DNA from 3 places in the Bacillus pacificus genome. Region 1 is predicted to be linked to each of the others. Evidence: riboswitches for the same ligand, from Rfam matches in the RefSeq annotation. Region 1 holds a riboswitch; each other region holds the start of a gene.
The links. A riboswitch is a leader RNA that binds a small molecule or an ion and turns the genes downstream of it on or off. The one in region 1 is predicted to bind thiamine pyrophosphate.
Positions count from the first base shown of each region.

Region 2: it holds a riboswitch for thiamine pyrophosphate, as region 1 does, so the genes downstream of both, LMD38_RS23955 (MTH1187 family thiamine-binding protein) here and thiC (phosphomethylpyrimidine synthase ThiC) in region 1, are expected to answer to the same signal.
Region 3: it holds a riboswitch for thiamine pyrophosphate, as region 1 does, so the genes downstream of both, thiM (hydroxyethylthiazole kinase) here and thiC (phosphomethylpyrimidine synthase ThiC) in region 1, are expected to answer to the same signal.

Region 1 covers NZ_CP086328.1:162,391-166,683, reverse strand. Annotated here, with positions in the region: gene thiC (phosphomethylpyrimidine synthase ThiC) at 153-1,913, opposite strand; TPP riboswitch at 2,027-2,142, opposite strand; gene LMD38_RS00745 (Fic family protein) at 2,216-3,436, opposite strand; gene lldP (L-lactate permease) at 3,613-4,293, opposite strand, start outside.
Region 2 covers NZ_CP086328.1:4,636,123-4,640,415, reverse strand. Annotated here, with positions in the region: cyclic di-GMP riboswitch class I at 128-212, shown strand; gene LMD38_RS23960 (methyl-accepting chemotaxis protein) at 355-2,094, shown strand; TPP riboswitch at 2,156-2,257, shown strand; gene LMD38_RS23955 (MTH1187 family thiamine-binding protein) at 2,358-2,678, shown strand; gene LMD38_RS23950 (ABC transporter permease) at 2,650-3,423, shown strand; gene LMD38_RS23945 (ABC transporter substrate-binding protein) at 3,420-4,293, shown strand, end outside.
Region 3 covers NZ_CP086328.1:4,641,367-4,645,659, reverse strand. Annotated here, with positions in the region: gene topB (DNA topoisomerase III) at 1-1,777, opposite strand, end outside; TPP riboswitch at 1,999-2,108, shown strand; gene thiM (hydroxyethylthiazole kinase) at 2,172-2,987, shown strand; gene thiE (thiamine phosphate synthase) at 3,004-3,678, shown strand; gene LMD38_RS23965 (anaerobic C4-dicarboxylate transporter family protein) at 3,775-4,293, opposite strand, start outside.

The sequences.
Region 1 (4,293 bases):
AGTGAAACTTTAATCAGTGAGGGGTCTCACTGCCCGCAAATAGCAGGATAAACAACAGAAGCCCGCTTTGCTACCGTCTTAGCAAAGCGGGCTTCTTCTATATTTAAGTTAGGTACTACAGTGTGATCAATCAAGTAAAGAGGTGTAACGTGTTATTGGTATAAATGACTACCCGTTTCTTTAAATTCTTTCGCTTTCTCTTCCATTCCTTTTTCAATTGCTTCTGTCGTTTCTAAATCATTTTCTTTTGCATATTCACGAATATCATGTGAAATTCTCATACTACAAAACTTCGGTCCACACATGGAACAGAAATGAGCCGTTTTCGCACCTTCTGCTGGCAATGTTTCATCGTGATACTCCATTGCACGTTCAGGATCTAAAGATAAATTAAATTGATCGCGCCAACGGAATTCAAAACGAGCTTTTGAAAGTGCATCATCACGCTGATGAGCCGTTTTGTGCCCTTTCGCCAGATCAGCTGCATGCGCAGCGATTTTGTACGTAATAACACCTTCGCGTACATCATCTTTATTCGGCAAACCTAAATGTTCTTTCGGCGTTACATAACAAAGCATCGCTGTTCCAAACCAGCCAATCATCGCAGCTCCAATTGCGGATGTAATATGGTCATAACCTGGTGCAATATCTGTCGTTAACGGCCCAAGTGTATAGAATGGCGCCCCCTGACAAATATCAAGCTCTTTCTCCATATTTTCTTTAATTAAATGCATCGGTACATGCCCAGGCCCTTCAATCATAACTTGCACATCATGTTTCCAAGCAATCTTCGTTAATTCACCAAGTGTTTCAAGCTCAGAGAACTGCGCTTCGTCATTTGCATCTGCAATCGAACCTGGACGTAATCCATCTCCAAGAGAGAACGAAACATCATACTGCTTCATAATTTCACAAATCTCTTCAAAATGAGTGTATAGGAAGTTTTCTTTATGATGGAATAAACACCACTGCGCCATAATTGAACCACCACGCGAAACGATACCTGTCGTACGCTTTGCAGTAATGGGAATGTAACGAAGTAATACACCAGCGTGAATCGTAAAGTAATCTACGCCTTGCTCCGCTTGCTCAATTAACGTATCACGATACACTTCCCACGTTAAATCTTCTGCAATTCCGTTTACCTTTTCAAGAGCTTGATAGATTGGTACAGTTCCAACTGGTACAGGCGCGTTACGAATAATCCACTCACGTGTCGTATGAATGTTTTTACCTGTAGATAAATCCATAATTGTATCTGCACCCCAGCGAGTAGCCCACGTCATCTTCTCTACTTCTTCTGCAATAGAAGAAGATACAGCAGAGTTTCCGATATTTGCATTAACCTTCACGTGGAAATTACGTCCGATAATCATCGGCTCTGCTTCAGGATGGTTAATATTCGCTGGTAAAATAGCGCGACCTTCCGCAATTTCCTTACGAACAAACTCCGGCTCTACTCCTTCACGAATCGCAACATATTCCATCTCAGACGTAATGATGCCATTACGTGCATAATGCATTTGCGTAACATTTGCACCTTGCTTCGCTCTAAGCGGTTTGCGATCCATCTGCGGGAAAACAGGTGTATGTTTTGAAGCCACCTTCACACCGTCATCCTCTGGTTTCACTTCGCGCCCTTCGTATGCTTCTACATCCCCGCGCTCTAGAATCCAAGAGTGGCGCGGCGCCTGCAACCCCTTTTCTAACTCCACTTTATACTCTGGATCCGTATAAGGACCGCTCGTATCATACACACGAATTGGCGGATTCGGAACGCCGTTTGTATCGCTTTGTTCAATCTCACGCATCGGCACCTTCATACCTTCGCGTGGTCCATCCACATACACTTTCTTACTTCCTGGTAAACTCGATTTCAATTCAATTTGCTCAGCTGAAACAGACTGTTTCATAACCTTTGTTGCCCCCCTGTACGTGACAAGGACGAGATATGGCCAGCGTATGCCAAAATAAAAAGAGCCAGGTCCATAAAAAAATAAGGACCTGGCTCATAAAAGACATCATTATGTAAAGCCGTTAACTTCCCTACGCTGGTACGAGCCAGATCAGGTCCAAAGGGTTAAGAAGTTCACGCGCTTCTCTCTCAGCCTACGCATACGTTAGGCACCCCTAGTTTATCACTGATTTAATTTTCAATACTTTCTCATCATACACGATAATCTGAAAAATGAAAACTGATTAATTTTCGATTTAACTAAAGTTGATCTGATAATCTACTACTTAACGTAACTTTTACTGGATTATTCTTCGTGTTTATAACTAAATTTTGTTCTCTTAGTTGCTTCAAAGATTTATCAACTTTATACTTTGTCACATCTAACCCCTTAATCAATACAGATTTCTCAATTCCTTCTCCTTCTAAGCCAAAAATATAGTCTTGACCAATGACAAAAAGAATATCCTGACACAGAGAATCTAATTCTTCAAGTTCGTTTATCAATTGATGCAATTGACCTATTTTTTCAACCCTTTCCGCTAAATCTTCCAATATGTCTTCTTGTGCTTGATACACAATAGAAAAAAATGTTTGGCAGAAAAACGTTAATTCACCTTTATTTAAGTGATTATTGCTCTCATTAAAAATATCATAATAATACTGCTTCAACTTATTAGTCGAATAGGATAAAGTAAGTGCTGTTAATTGATCTAATTCCTCTTTTAAATACATACTAGCAATATACCTGGAGGTACGCCCGTTCCCATCATAAAAAGGATGTATATATCCAAAATAATAATGTGTTACTGCAATTTTGTATAACATCGGTGCATTATATTCATTTAAATATTTTATTAAGTCTTTTAATGAATTTTGTATAAGTATCTCCGGGTAGACTCCCTTATGGATCACTTTTTGAGTAGAAGTTACTACATCTACTGGTCCCCTTCTAAACATTTCTCCATCTAATTGATCTTCTTCTTTTATTTCATCTTTTACTAGGGAGTCATATATTTCTTTAATTTGTTCTAAGCTAGTAATTTTACTATTTTTATCCGAAAGCAATTTAAAATACGAATTTACCAAGCTCAAATGTCTAACCTTTTTTTGAGTTTTTGTTGCTTTTTTTTCTCTTACAGCCATCGCATCAGTCATTTCAGCCCTGGTACTTTGTACACCTTCAATTTCATTAGTACTTATTAATTCATCTACTAACTTTGCTTGAATATATTGTCTAATTGCAATAGGAGGTAATTTATCGGCAACAAATTGAATTTCATTACTTTGTTTAATAATTTGTTCATGAAGAATATCTAATTCCATGTGATTGACATAGAAGCACTCAAACTCATCGCTACTTTTTAGTGGCTTAATTCTAAAAGGAAGCCTTACAGTTCCATAACTATTAATACGCTTTTCGTATTCTGCTTGATAATCAGAAGAGTCCTTATAATAAATCTTAGATAACCTTTCATACATATTACTCACTCCTCCATTATATTATCGTTCCAAAAATCTATATCCATACATAATTTTATTTTTAAGAATCATTTTATATACAAAGAGTTAAAATTTCAATGTTTTTTAACTCTTTGTATATAAATAAAAACAAGCGATTCATTTAAAATCGCTTGTTTTTATTTATAATATTCCACTTACGGAATCATCCAAGTTAAATAATAAGCCTGAACATAAGTCATAATCCCCACAATTATTACGAAGAACAAACTATGCTTTACTGTAAACCGGAATAAATCTGATTCTTTCCCAGCAAGTCCAACTGCTGCACAAGCAATGGCAATCGATTGTGGAGAAATCATTTTTCCGGTTACACCGCCCGTTGTATTCGCTGCAACGAGGAGTACTTCAGATACACCGACTTGCTGCGCTGTAATTGCTTGTAAATTTGAGAATAATGCATTCGCTGACGTATCAGACCCTGTTAAGAATACGCCAATCCATCCTAAGAATGGTGAGAAGAACGGGAATAGTCCGCCAGTTCCTGCTAGTGCCAATGCTAGTGTAGAAGATAGCCCAGAATAGTTTGCGATAAATGCAAATCCTAATACAAATCCAATAGATAAAATTGGCATTTTAAGTTCACTTAAAGTTTCTTTAAATGTTACCACTGCATCTTTTACACTCATTTTCAAAATCAGCATGGAAATGAGACAAGCAATTAAAATTGCTGTTCCCGTTGCTGATAATACATCAAACTTCAAAATTGCCTCGTAAGGAGTCGCTTTATTTACAATAGGCTCTGCTTTCATTACTAAATTGTGCAAGCCTGGAATTTCAAACTTAAATACAAGACTTTCTAACGCGCCTCCTGGAGC
Region 2 (4,293 bases), 780 kb from region 1:
CGAAAAAATAATACATTAAAACTTTGCATTTGCATCTCTAAATAGGTAGACATTTTAATTTTTATGTTGTAATCTTTGATAGAGAACAATGTAATTCTCATAGAACTCCCATATCGTTCAACTCGTTCAGCGAGAAAGGCAAACTGGTGGAAACATTAGGACGCAAAACTACAGGAGCTAAGGCCGAAAGGCTACGCTAGCCAGTTACCGGACGGATAGGGTTGGTCTTGACCAATGCTTTTTCATTGGTCTTTTTTTTATTTGCGAACAAATGAGAAACCTTATCAGCTGTTGATAAGGTTTCTATTTTAATAGTTTTCCTTTATATTAAGTTAATTAAGAAAGGTGATGTTGATGAAAAAATATTGGCACAAGCTATCATTTCTTCAAAAGAATGTATTGTTAACTGTGCTAGTTATTTTGACGCTTGTTGGTACTATGGGAGCGTTAAGTTTTAACATGTTTCAAAATAGCATGATGTCTATATTTGAAAGGCATTCCTTTGAAACAGGAGATACGGTATTACATAAATTAGACGAACAAATGGTGAGAGATGTTACAAAAGACCCAGTAGCACAAAGAGAAAAGAGAGAGAAGTTAACAGAGAAATTAGATGAAGCAACGGAAGAATTGAATAGCGTTGGACAAATCTATATTGTTGGAGCAAAAGAAAACGAAAAAGGTGAGTTACTAATCGTCGATTTGTCTACAGAGTTAGCAAATGTTGTTGAAGTAAGGCCGGGAGAATATTATAAACAACCAGATCTTTGGATGAAAGCATACGATAAGGTAATGAGCACGAAAAAGGCAAATATGACAGAAGTATATGAGGACGTATTAGGAACATGGGTAACGATATTAGAGCCAATTAAAGATGGAGACGGAAATATTGTGGCAATTGTTGCTGCCGATGTAGATGCCTCTATTGTTCCTATTACAAAGGAAAAATTCATTATACAAGGTTTAATGTTTATTTGTATTTCTGTTTTAATTGCAACTGTTATTCAATTCTTAATCGTACGTAACGCACTTGCTCCATTGCGGGATTTACGTGAAGGATTACGCAGAGTTGGTGAAGGTGATTTAAGTATTAAATTAGAGGAAAGACCAGATGATATTGGTATTATTAATGCGTATTTTAATAATACCATCGAGAAGTTTAAAGGAATTATAGATAAAGTAAAGCAGACAGCAGAACAGGTTTCCGCATCTTCACAAGAATTGTCAGTGAGTACGAAAGAAAATAGCATGGCAGTCCAAGGAATCGTAAGTTCTATAGTTGAGTTAAGGGCTGGCGTTCAATTGCAAGAAACGTCAGTACCAAAGTATTTAGATATTGTATATGAAATGGAAGATAGGATGGAAGAGATCACTAATATTGCAAAACAAATGACGAAAGAGTCTGAAGGTACGAAGCATCATTCAGAAAAAGGAAATGGTATTATTGAACAGACGATGAATCAAATGAACATAATACAAAATGCAGTACAAGATTTATCTTCTATCATTTATTCTTTGGAAGTAAGATCAAAAGAAATTAGTGATATTGTAACTGTAATTACAAGTATTTCAAATCAAGCGAATTCGCTAGCTTTACATGCTACTATTGAAGCTTCACGTGCTGAGGAAACTGGAGAGGGATTTGCCGTTGTTGCTGATGAAGTGCGTAAATTAGCAGAGCAGACGGAAGCATCAGCAAAAGATATAGCAAAATTAATAGGGGAAACACAAGCCGGAACGGAAGAAGCTGTTGTTTCAATGCAAAAAACCTCAAAAGAAATAGAGTCTGGAATGAAACTTGTTGAAAGTAGTGGTGCTTTCTTTGAAAAAATTTCGAAATCAGCACAAACTGTTACCAATCAAGTTGGAGTTGTTTCTAGCAATTCAAATAATATATTGCAAAATAGCCAAAATATTGTTCGTGTTGTAAATGAACTATCACTTATTGCAAATAAGTATGCGAATAGTAGTAGTAATGTTGAAGAAAGTATGAAAGAACAGGAAATGTCTGTACAGGATATTGCTGAATTAGCCAGTTCTTTAAGCTGGCTCTCACAGGAGCTACAAGAGTTAATTGGGGAATTCAAAAGTTAAATGAAATGATTATACATGCTTTTGTTTGTTCAATAAAATAAATCATGCTACAATGAAAACGAATTAAGGACCGGGGAGCCAATTGGCTGAGAGGATGTGAGCAAACATCGACCCTCAACCTGATCTGGATAATGCCAGCGTAGGGAGTTACTTAAAGTGATGTAGCATATGTTATTCTATAATAACTTGCATACAAGGCTTTCCTACGCAGTAGGAAAGCCTTTTCTTGTTTTAAAATTTAATTTCATAAGGGGGATTTTACTATGTCACAACAAGTTACAATTTCGTTTTCAGTAGTACCACAAGCAAAGAACAAAGACGTGTATTCTGTTGTTGATAAAGCGATTGAGGTTGTACAACAATCGGGAGTTCGTTATGAAGTAGGGGCAATGGAAACAACGCTGGAAGGAGAATTAGATGTACTTCTTGATATCATTAAACGGGCACAACAAGCTTGTGTGGATGCTGGAGCAGAAGAAGTGATTACTTCTATTAAAATCCATTATCGTCCAAGCACTGGTGTAACGATAGATGAAAAAGTTTGGAAGTACCGTGATGAATATGCAAAACCAGAAGCAATCTAAAATAATTACAGCAATTTGGCTTATCCTTCTCATTGCGATATGGGAAGGATCTGTTTCATTATTTAAAATTGAACCGTGGATTTTACCGAAGCCTTCTGCCATTGTTCAAGAATTAATTGGAATGAAAGATTTACTATTACCGAATACGATGCAGACGCTGCAAGAGGTTATAATTGGACTTTTCTTTGCGATTTTAATTGGGACAAGCATTGCAATTCTTATGGACGTTATCCCTTTATTTCGTATTTTAATAAATCCGTTGCTTGTTATTTCGCAAACGATTCCAATCGTTGTACTTGCACCGTTATTTATTATTTGGTTTGGATATGGAATGCTACCGAAAGTAATGGTAGTCATACTCGTTTGTTTCTTCCCGATTGCGCTTAGCATTTTAGAAGGTTTTCAAACGGTAGATAAAAATATGTTGAAGTTGTTGCAAACGATGAAGGCAACGAAATGGCAAGTTTACCAGAAAGTAAAGTTTCCAGCAGTGCTTCCATACTTTTTCTCCGGTTTAAAAATTGCAGTTACATATAGCCTAATGGGAGCGATTATTGGAGAATGGCTCGGTGCCAGTGAAGGATTAGGAGTTATGCTTACAAGGGCTACGAAATCCTTTTTAACAGCCCGAGTATTTGGTGTTGCAGCAATTATTGTTATGGTGACATTATGTCTGTATTTTATCGTGGAGTTTATGGCAAGAATAACAGCACCATGGATATATAGAAAGGACGGCAGAAAATGAAAAAAGGTTTAAAAGTTATGTTGGCTGCCTTATTAGCGGTAGGTGTGGCTGGATGTAATCCGGCGAAGAAAGAAGAAAGTGCAAGTAAAGATCAAAAAGTAAAAGTAGTGCTAGATTGGTTTCCAAATACGAATCATACTGGCTTATATGTAGCGAAAGCGAAAGATTATTATAAAAAGCAAGGCTTAGATGTAGAAATTATTCAGCCTGGTGATAATGTGACGGCAGAGCAAATGATAGCTTCAGGAAAAGCTGACTTCGCAATAAGCGCGCAAGAAAATGTAACGTTGGCTCGTGTGGAAGGTATTCCTGTTGTATCAGTAGGAGCGATTATTCAGCATAATACTTCAGCTTTTGCATCGCTTAAGAAAGATAACATGAATTCGCCGAAAGATTTTGAAGGTAAACGTTATGGTGGCTGGGGAGGACCAGCGGAAGAAGCTACATTAAAGACAATTATGGAGAAAAATCAAGCCGATTTTAATAAAGTGGAAAAAATCATCTTAGGACAAACAGATTTCTTTAAATCAATTGGTCGTGATGCAGACTTTGAATGGATATATTACGGATGGGACGGTATTGAAGCGAAGCGCCAAGGAAAAGAGTTAAATACGATTATGGTGAAAGACTTAGACCCAGCGCTTGATTTCTATAGTCCTGTTATTATTACGAGTGAAAAACATACGAAGCAAGATAAAGACTTTGTGAAAAAGTTTATGAGTGCAACGACAGAGGGGTATAATTTTGCAATTAAAGAACCGAAAGAAGCTGCTGATATTTTAATTAAAGCCGTTCCAGATGTAAATAAAGAGTTAGTACAAGAAAGTCAAAAATGGTTAAGTACGAAGTATCAAGATGATGCAAAAGCGT
Region 3 (4,293 bases), 770 kb from region 1:
TTTCTTTCGTATAGTTTTTCATTTCGGAAATGAATACTTCTTTTTTCAGTTTACCCTTTGCAATTGCCTCTAGCTTTTGTTCCCACTCACCAGTTAATGTAGGTGATTTTAACTCTTCTGGTACTAAATCAAGTAACTGACGGCCTTTTGAAGTAATATGAATATCTTTACCGCGTTTTTCAATTAAGAATGAATTGAATAGCTTGTCGATAATATCAGCACGCGTTGCTACAGTACCTAATCCACCAGTTGATTTTAGCGTATCAGCAAGTTGTTTATTTTGCGTATCCATATATTTTGTAGGATTTTCCATTGCTGAAAGTAAAGTCGCTTCGTTAAAACGTGCAGGTGCTTTCGTTTGACCTGATGTTTGCATAATTAATTTTACAGTTAATGTATCGCCTTTTTCGATGCGAGGTAAAAGTTGTTCTTTTACGTCATCAGTTACATCATCATCTTCAAAGCGATTTTCATATACTTCTTTCCAACCGGCATGTAAAATTGTCTTTCCGCGTGCAATGAATGTTTCATTGCCGACCTTTGTGCGTAACGTTAGTTGTTCGTATTCGAATGCTGGGAATAAAACAGCTAAGAAACGTTTTACAACTAAATCATAAATTTTACGTTCTTTATCTGTGAAGGCTGAGAAGTTAACGTATCCTTCTGTCGGAATAATTGCGTGGTGATCGCTTACTTTACTATCATCAACAAATGATTTATTAGCCTTGATAGGCTTTTGTAATACTTTATGTGCTAAAGGACGATATTCCCCAACGCCGCACGCCTTTAGACGTTCTGGAAGTGTTCCAACGATATCAGATGAAATGTAACGCGAATCTGTACGAGGGTATGTTAGCACTTTATGTTGTTCATACAATTTCTGCATAATGTTTAATGTTTCTTTCGCAGAGTAACCGAACTTTTTATTTGCATCACGTTGTAATTCAGTTAAATCGTAAAGACCAGGAGAGAATGATTTCTTCTGTTTTTTATCAATTTCCATAACAGTAGCATTATGTTTATCTAAACCTTTTACAATACCATCAATTTTTTCTTTATTAAAACTGCGGCTATTGCCATTTGCATCTTGCCAAGTTAGTTTTAATTGATTTGTCGTTTGAGCTTCGATGCCGTAGTAAGTTTGAGCTTTGAAGTTCTTTATTTCATCTTCACGATTAGCGATCATAGCGACAGTAGGTGTTTGCACACGGCCACAGTTTAGCTGGGCATTAAAGCGAGTTGTTAAAGCGCGAGTCGCGTTAAGACCGATATACCAGTCAGCTTCTGAACGTGCAACTGCTGAAGCGTATAAATTGTCATATGCTTTACCTGGTTTTAAATTTGCGAAACCATCTTTAATTGCTTTATCAGTAACAGATGAAATCCATAGACGTTTAATTGGTTTGTTAATTCGAACCTTATCAATAATCCAACGAGCGACTAATTCTCCTTCACGCCCAGCGTCTGTTGCTACAATAATTTCATTTACATCTTTTCTAAGTAGCTGACTTTTTACAGCATTAAATTGTTTCCCAGTTTGTTTAATAACCGTTAATTTCAAACGCTCAGGTAGCATAGGTAAATCTTCTAAATTCCACTTTTTATATTTCACATCATAGCTTTCTGGATCTGCTAATGTAACAAGGTGACCTAAAGCCCAAGTTACAATATATTTACTACCTTCAAGATAGCCATTTCCTTTTTTATCGCACTTCAGTACGCGAGCAATATCACGTGCAACGGAAGGCTTTTCAGCGATTACAACGCTTTTTGACATATTTAAAACATCCTTTCAAATTTCCATACGTTAACTATAGCATACATCTTCTTGAGATTCAGTTTCGCTCCAGATTTGAACGTTTTTTAATGGGATAACATCTGTTTGAAAGTGAATGATCGTGACAGAATATAATATGCACCATGATGAGACTGTGAGAAATAGAAAAGTAAAGAACTTGTTATTTTACTAGAATAAGAGTAGACTTTGAAGTAGATGAATACTAAACACATGGGAGTTTGTGGATACAAACTGAGAGTATGACTAGTCCGTCATTGACCATTTGAACCTGTTGGATAATGCCAGCGTAGGGAGAGTGTAAAAGCACATGTTCAGGCACTTTGCGTACGCGCAAAGTGCCTTTTTGTGTATCTCCCATAACTATAGTTAGGAGATGAGAAGGATGAATATGAAAGAAATTAGTAAAGTAGTGGATTTGGTGAGAGAATCTAATCCGCTCGTTCATAATATTACAAATGTTGTTGTAACAAATTTTACAGCTAACGGTTTGTTAGCGTTAGGGGCATCGCCTGTAATGGCGTATGCAAAAGAAGAAGTGGCAGAAATGGCTAGCATTGCTGGAGCGCTAGTATTAAATATGGGGACACTTCGTCCTGAAGAAGTAGAAGCGATGTTACTTGCTGGTAAATCTGCAAATGTGAACAATGTACCAGTACTGTTTGATCCAGTTGGCGCAGGAGCAACGTCGTATCGAACAGAAGTTGCGAGACATATTCCGGCTGAAATTGAATTAGCGATTATTCGCGGAAATGCAGCTGAAATAGCGAACGTAATTAATGAGAGATGGGAAATTAAAGGGGTAGACGCTGGTGCTGGAAATGGTAATGTCGTAAGTATTGCAAAGCAGGCAGCAGATGAACTAAATACAGTTGCAGTAATTACTGGAGAAGAAGATGTTGTTACAGATGGAGAGCGAACGATTGTTATTCAAAATGGTCACTCTATTTTAACAAAAGTTACGGGAACTGGTTGTTTGCTAACTTCTGTAATAGGAGCATTTGTAGCGGTAGAAAAGGATTATGTAAAGGCAGCGATAGCGGCATTAACGTTTTATGGTGTAGCCGCGGAACTAGCAGCTGCTAAGACAGTAGAAAAAGGACCTGGTAGTTTCCAAATTGAATTTTTAAATCAGTTAGCGAATACCACTTCGGGTGATATAGAGAAGTATGGGAAGATTGAGGTTATATAGTAAGGAGGGAAAATAAATGTCGCGTATTTCAAAGGCAGAAATGTCTAGGTTGTTATCCGTATATTTTATTATGGGAAGTAACAATTGTACGAAGGATCCACTACAAATATTGAAAGATGCACTTGAAGGCGGTATAACAATTTTTCAATTTCGTGAAAAGGGAGAAGGGGCTTTAACAGGAGAAGAACGTATTTGTTTCGCAAAAGAATTACAAGCAATTTGTAAGGAGTATGGTGTACCATTCATCGTAAATGATGATGTGGAACTAGCACTTGAGTTAGATGCGGATGGTGTGCATGTAGGGCAAGAGGATGAAGGAATTACTTCTGTTCGTGAAAAAATGGGGGATAAAATTATCGGTGTATCTACACATACAATTGAAGAAGCGCGCTGGGCAATTGAAAACGGAGCGGATTATTTAGGTGTTGGCCCTATTTTCACAACGAGTACGAAAAAAGATACGAAAGCGGTGCAAGGAACGAAAGGTTTAGCTCATTTTAGAGAACAAGGAATTACAATACCTATTGTCGGAATTGGAGGCATTTCAATTGAAAATACCGCTTCGGTTATAGAAGCAGGTGCGGACGGTGTTTCAGTTATTTCAGCGATTAGTTTAGCTGAATCTGCGTATGAAAGTACGAAGAAGCTAGTAGAGGAAGTGAGTAAGAAGGGGACTTCACACAAATATTAAAGAACATAATGGAAGAATGGACAGTTAAAAATATTTAAACAAACGTTTGATTAAAAAAGCACAAACCCTTTAAAACTTTGGGTTTGTGCTTTTTCTTTAAAACATAATTGAAATTAAGAGCATTCCAATTCCGATAGAAGTGAATGTTGCGATTAGTCCTGGAATCATAAAGCTATGATTTAAAACATATTTACCAATGCTGGTTGTACCAGTACGATCAAAGTTAATGGCAGCAACGATTGTTCCGTAGTTTGGAATGAAAAAATATCCATTTACTGCAGGGAACATCGCGATCAGTAGTGCCGGTGGAATACCGAGTGATAATCCAAGAGGCATTAAAGCACGTACTGTTGCGGCTTGGCTATATAGTAAAATAGATAGAATGAATAATGCGATGGCAAATAGCCATGGCGCACTTGTTACTAGATGCTGAATTGATCCTTGAATCATATTTAAGTTTCCGTTAAAGAAAGTATCTCCCATCCAAGCGATACCGAAAATAGCAACAACTGCTGTTGCCCCCGCTTTAAAGACGTTACCAGACACGATGCTTTCTACATTTGGTTTACAGAAAATAATAATAAGAGCTGCAATCGTTAACATAACCATTTCAAT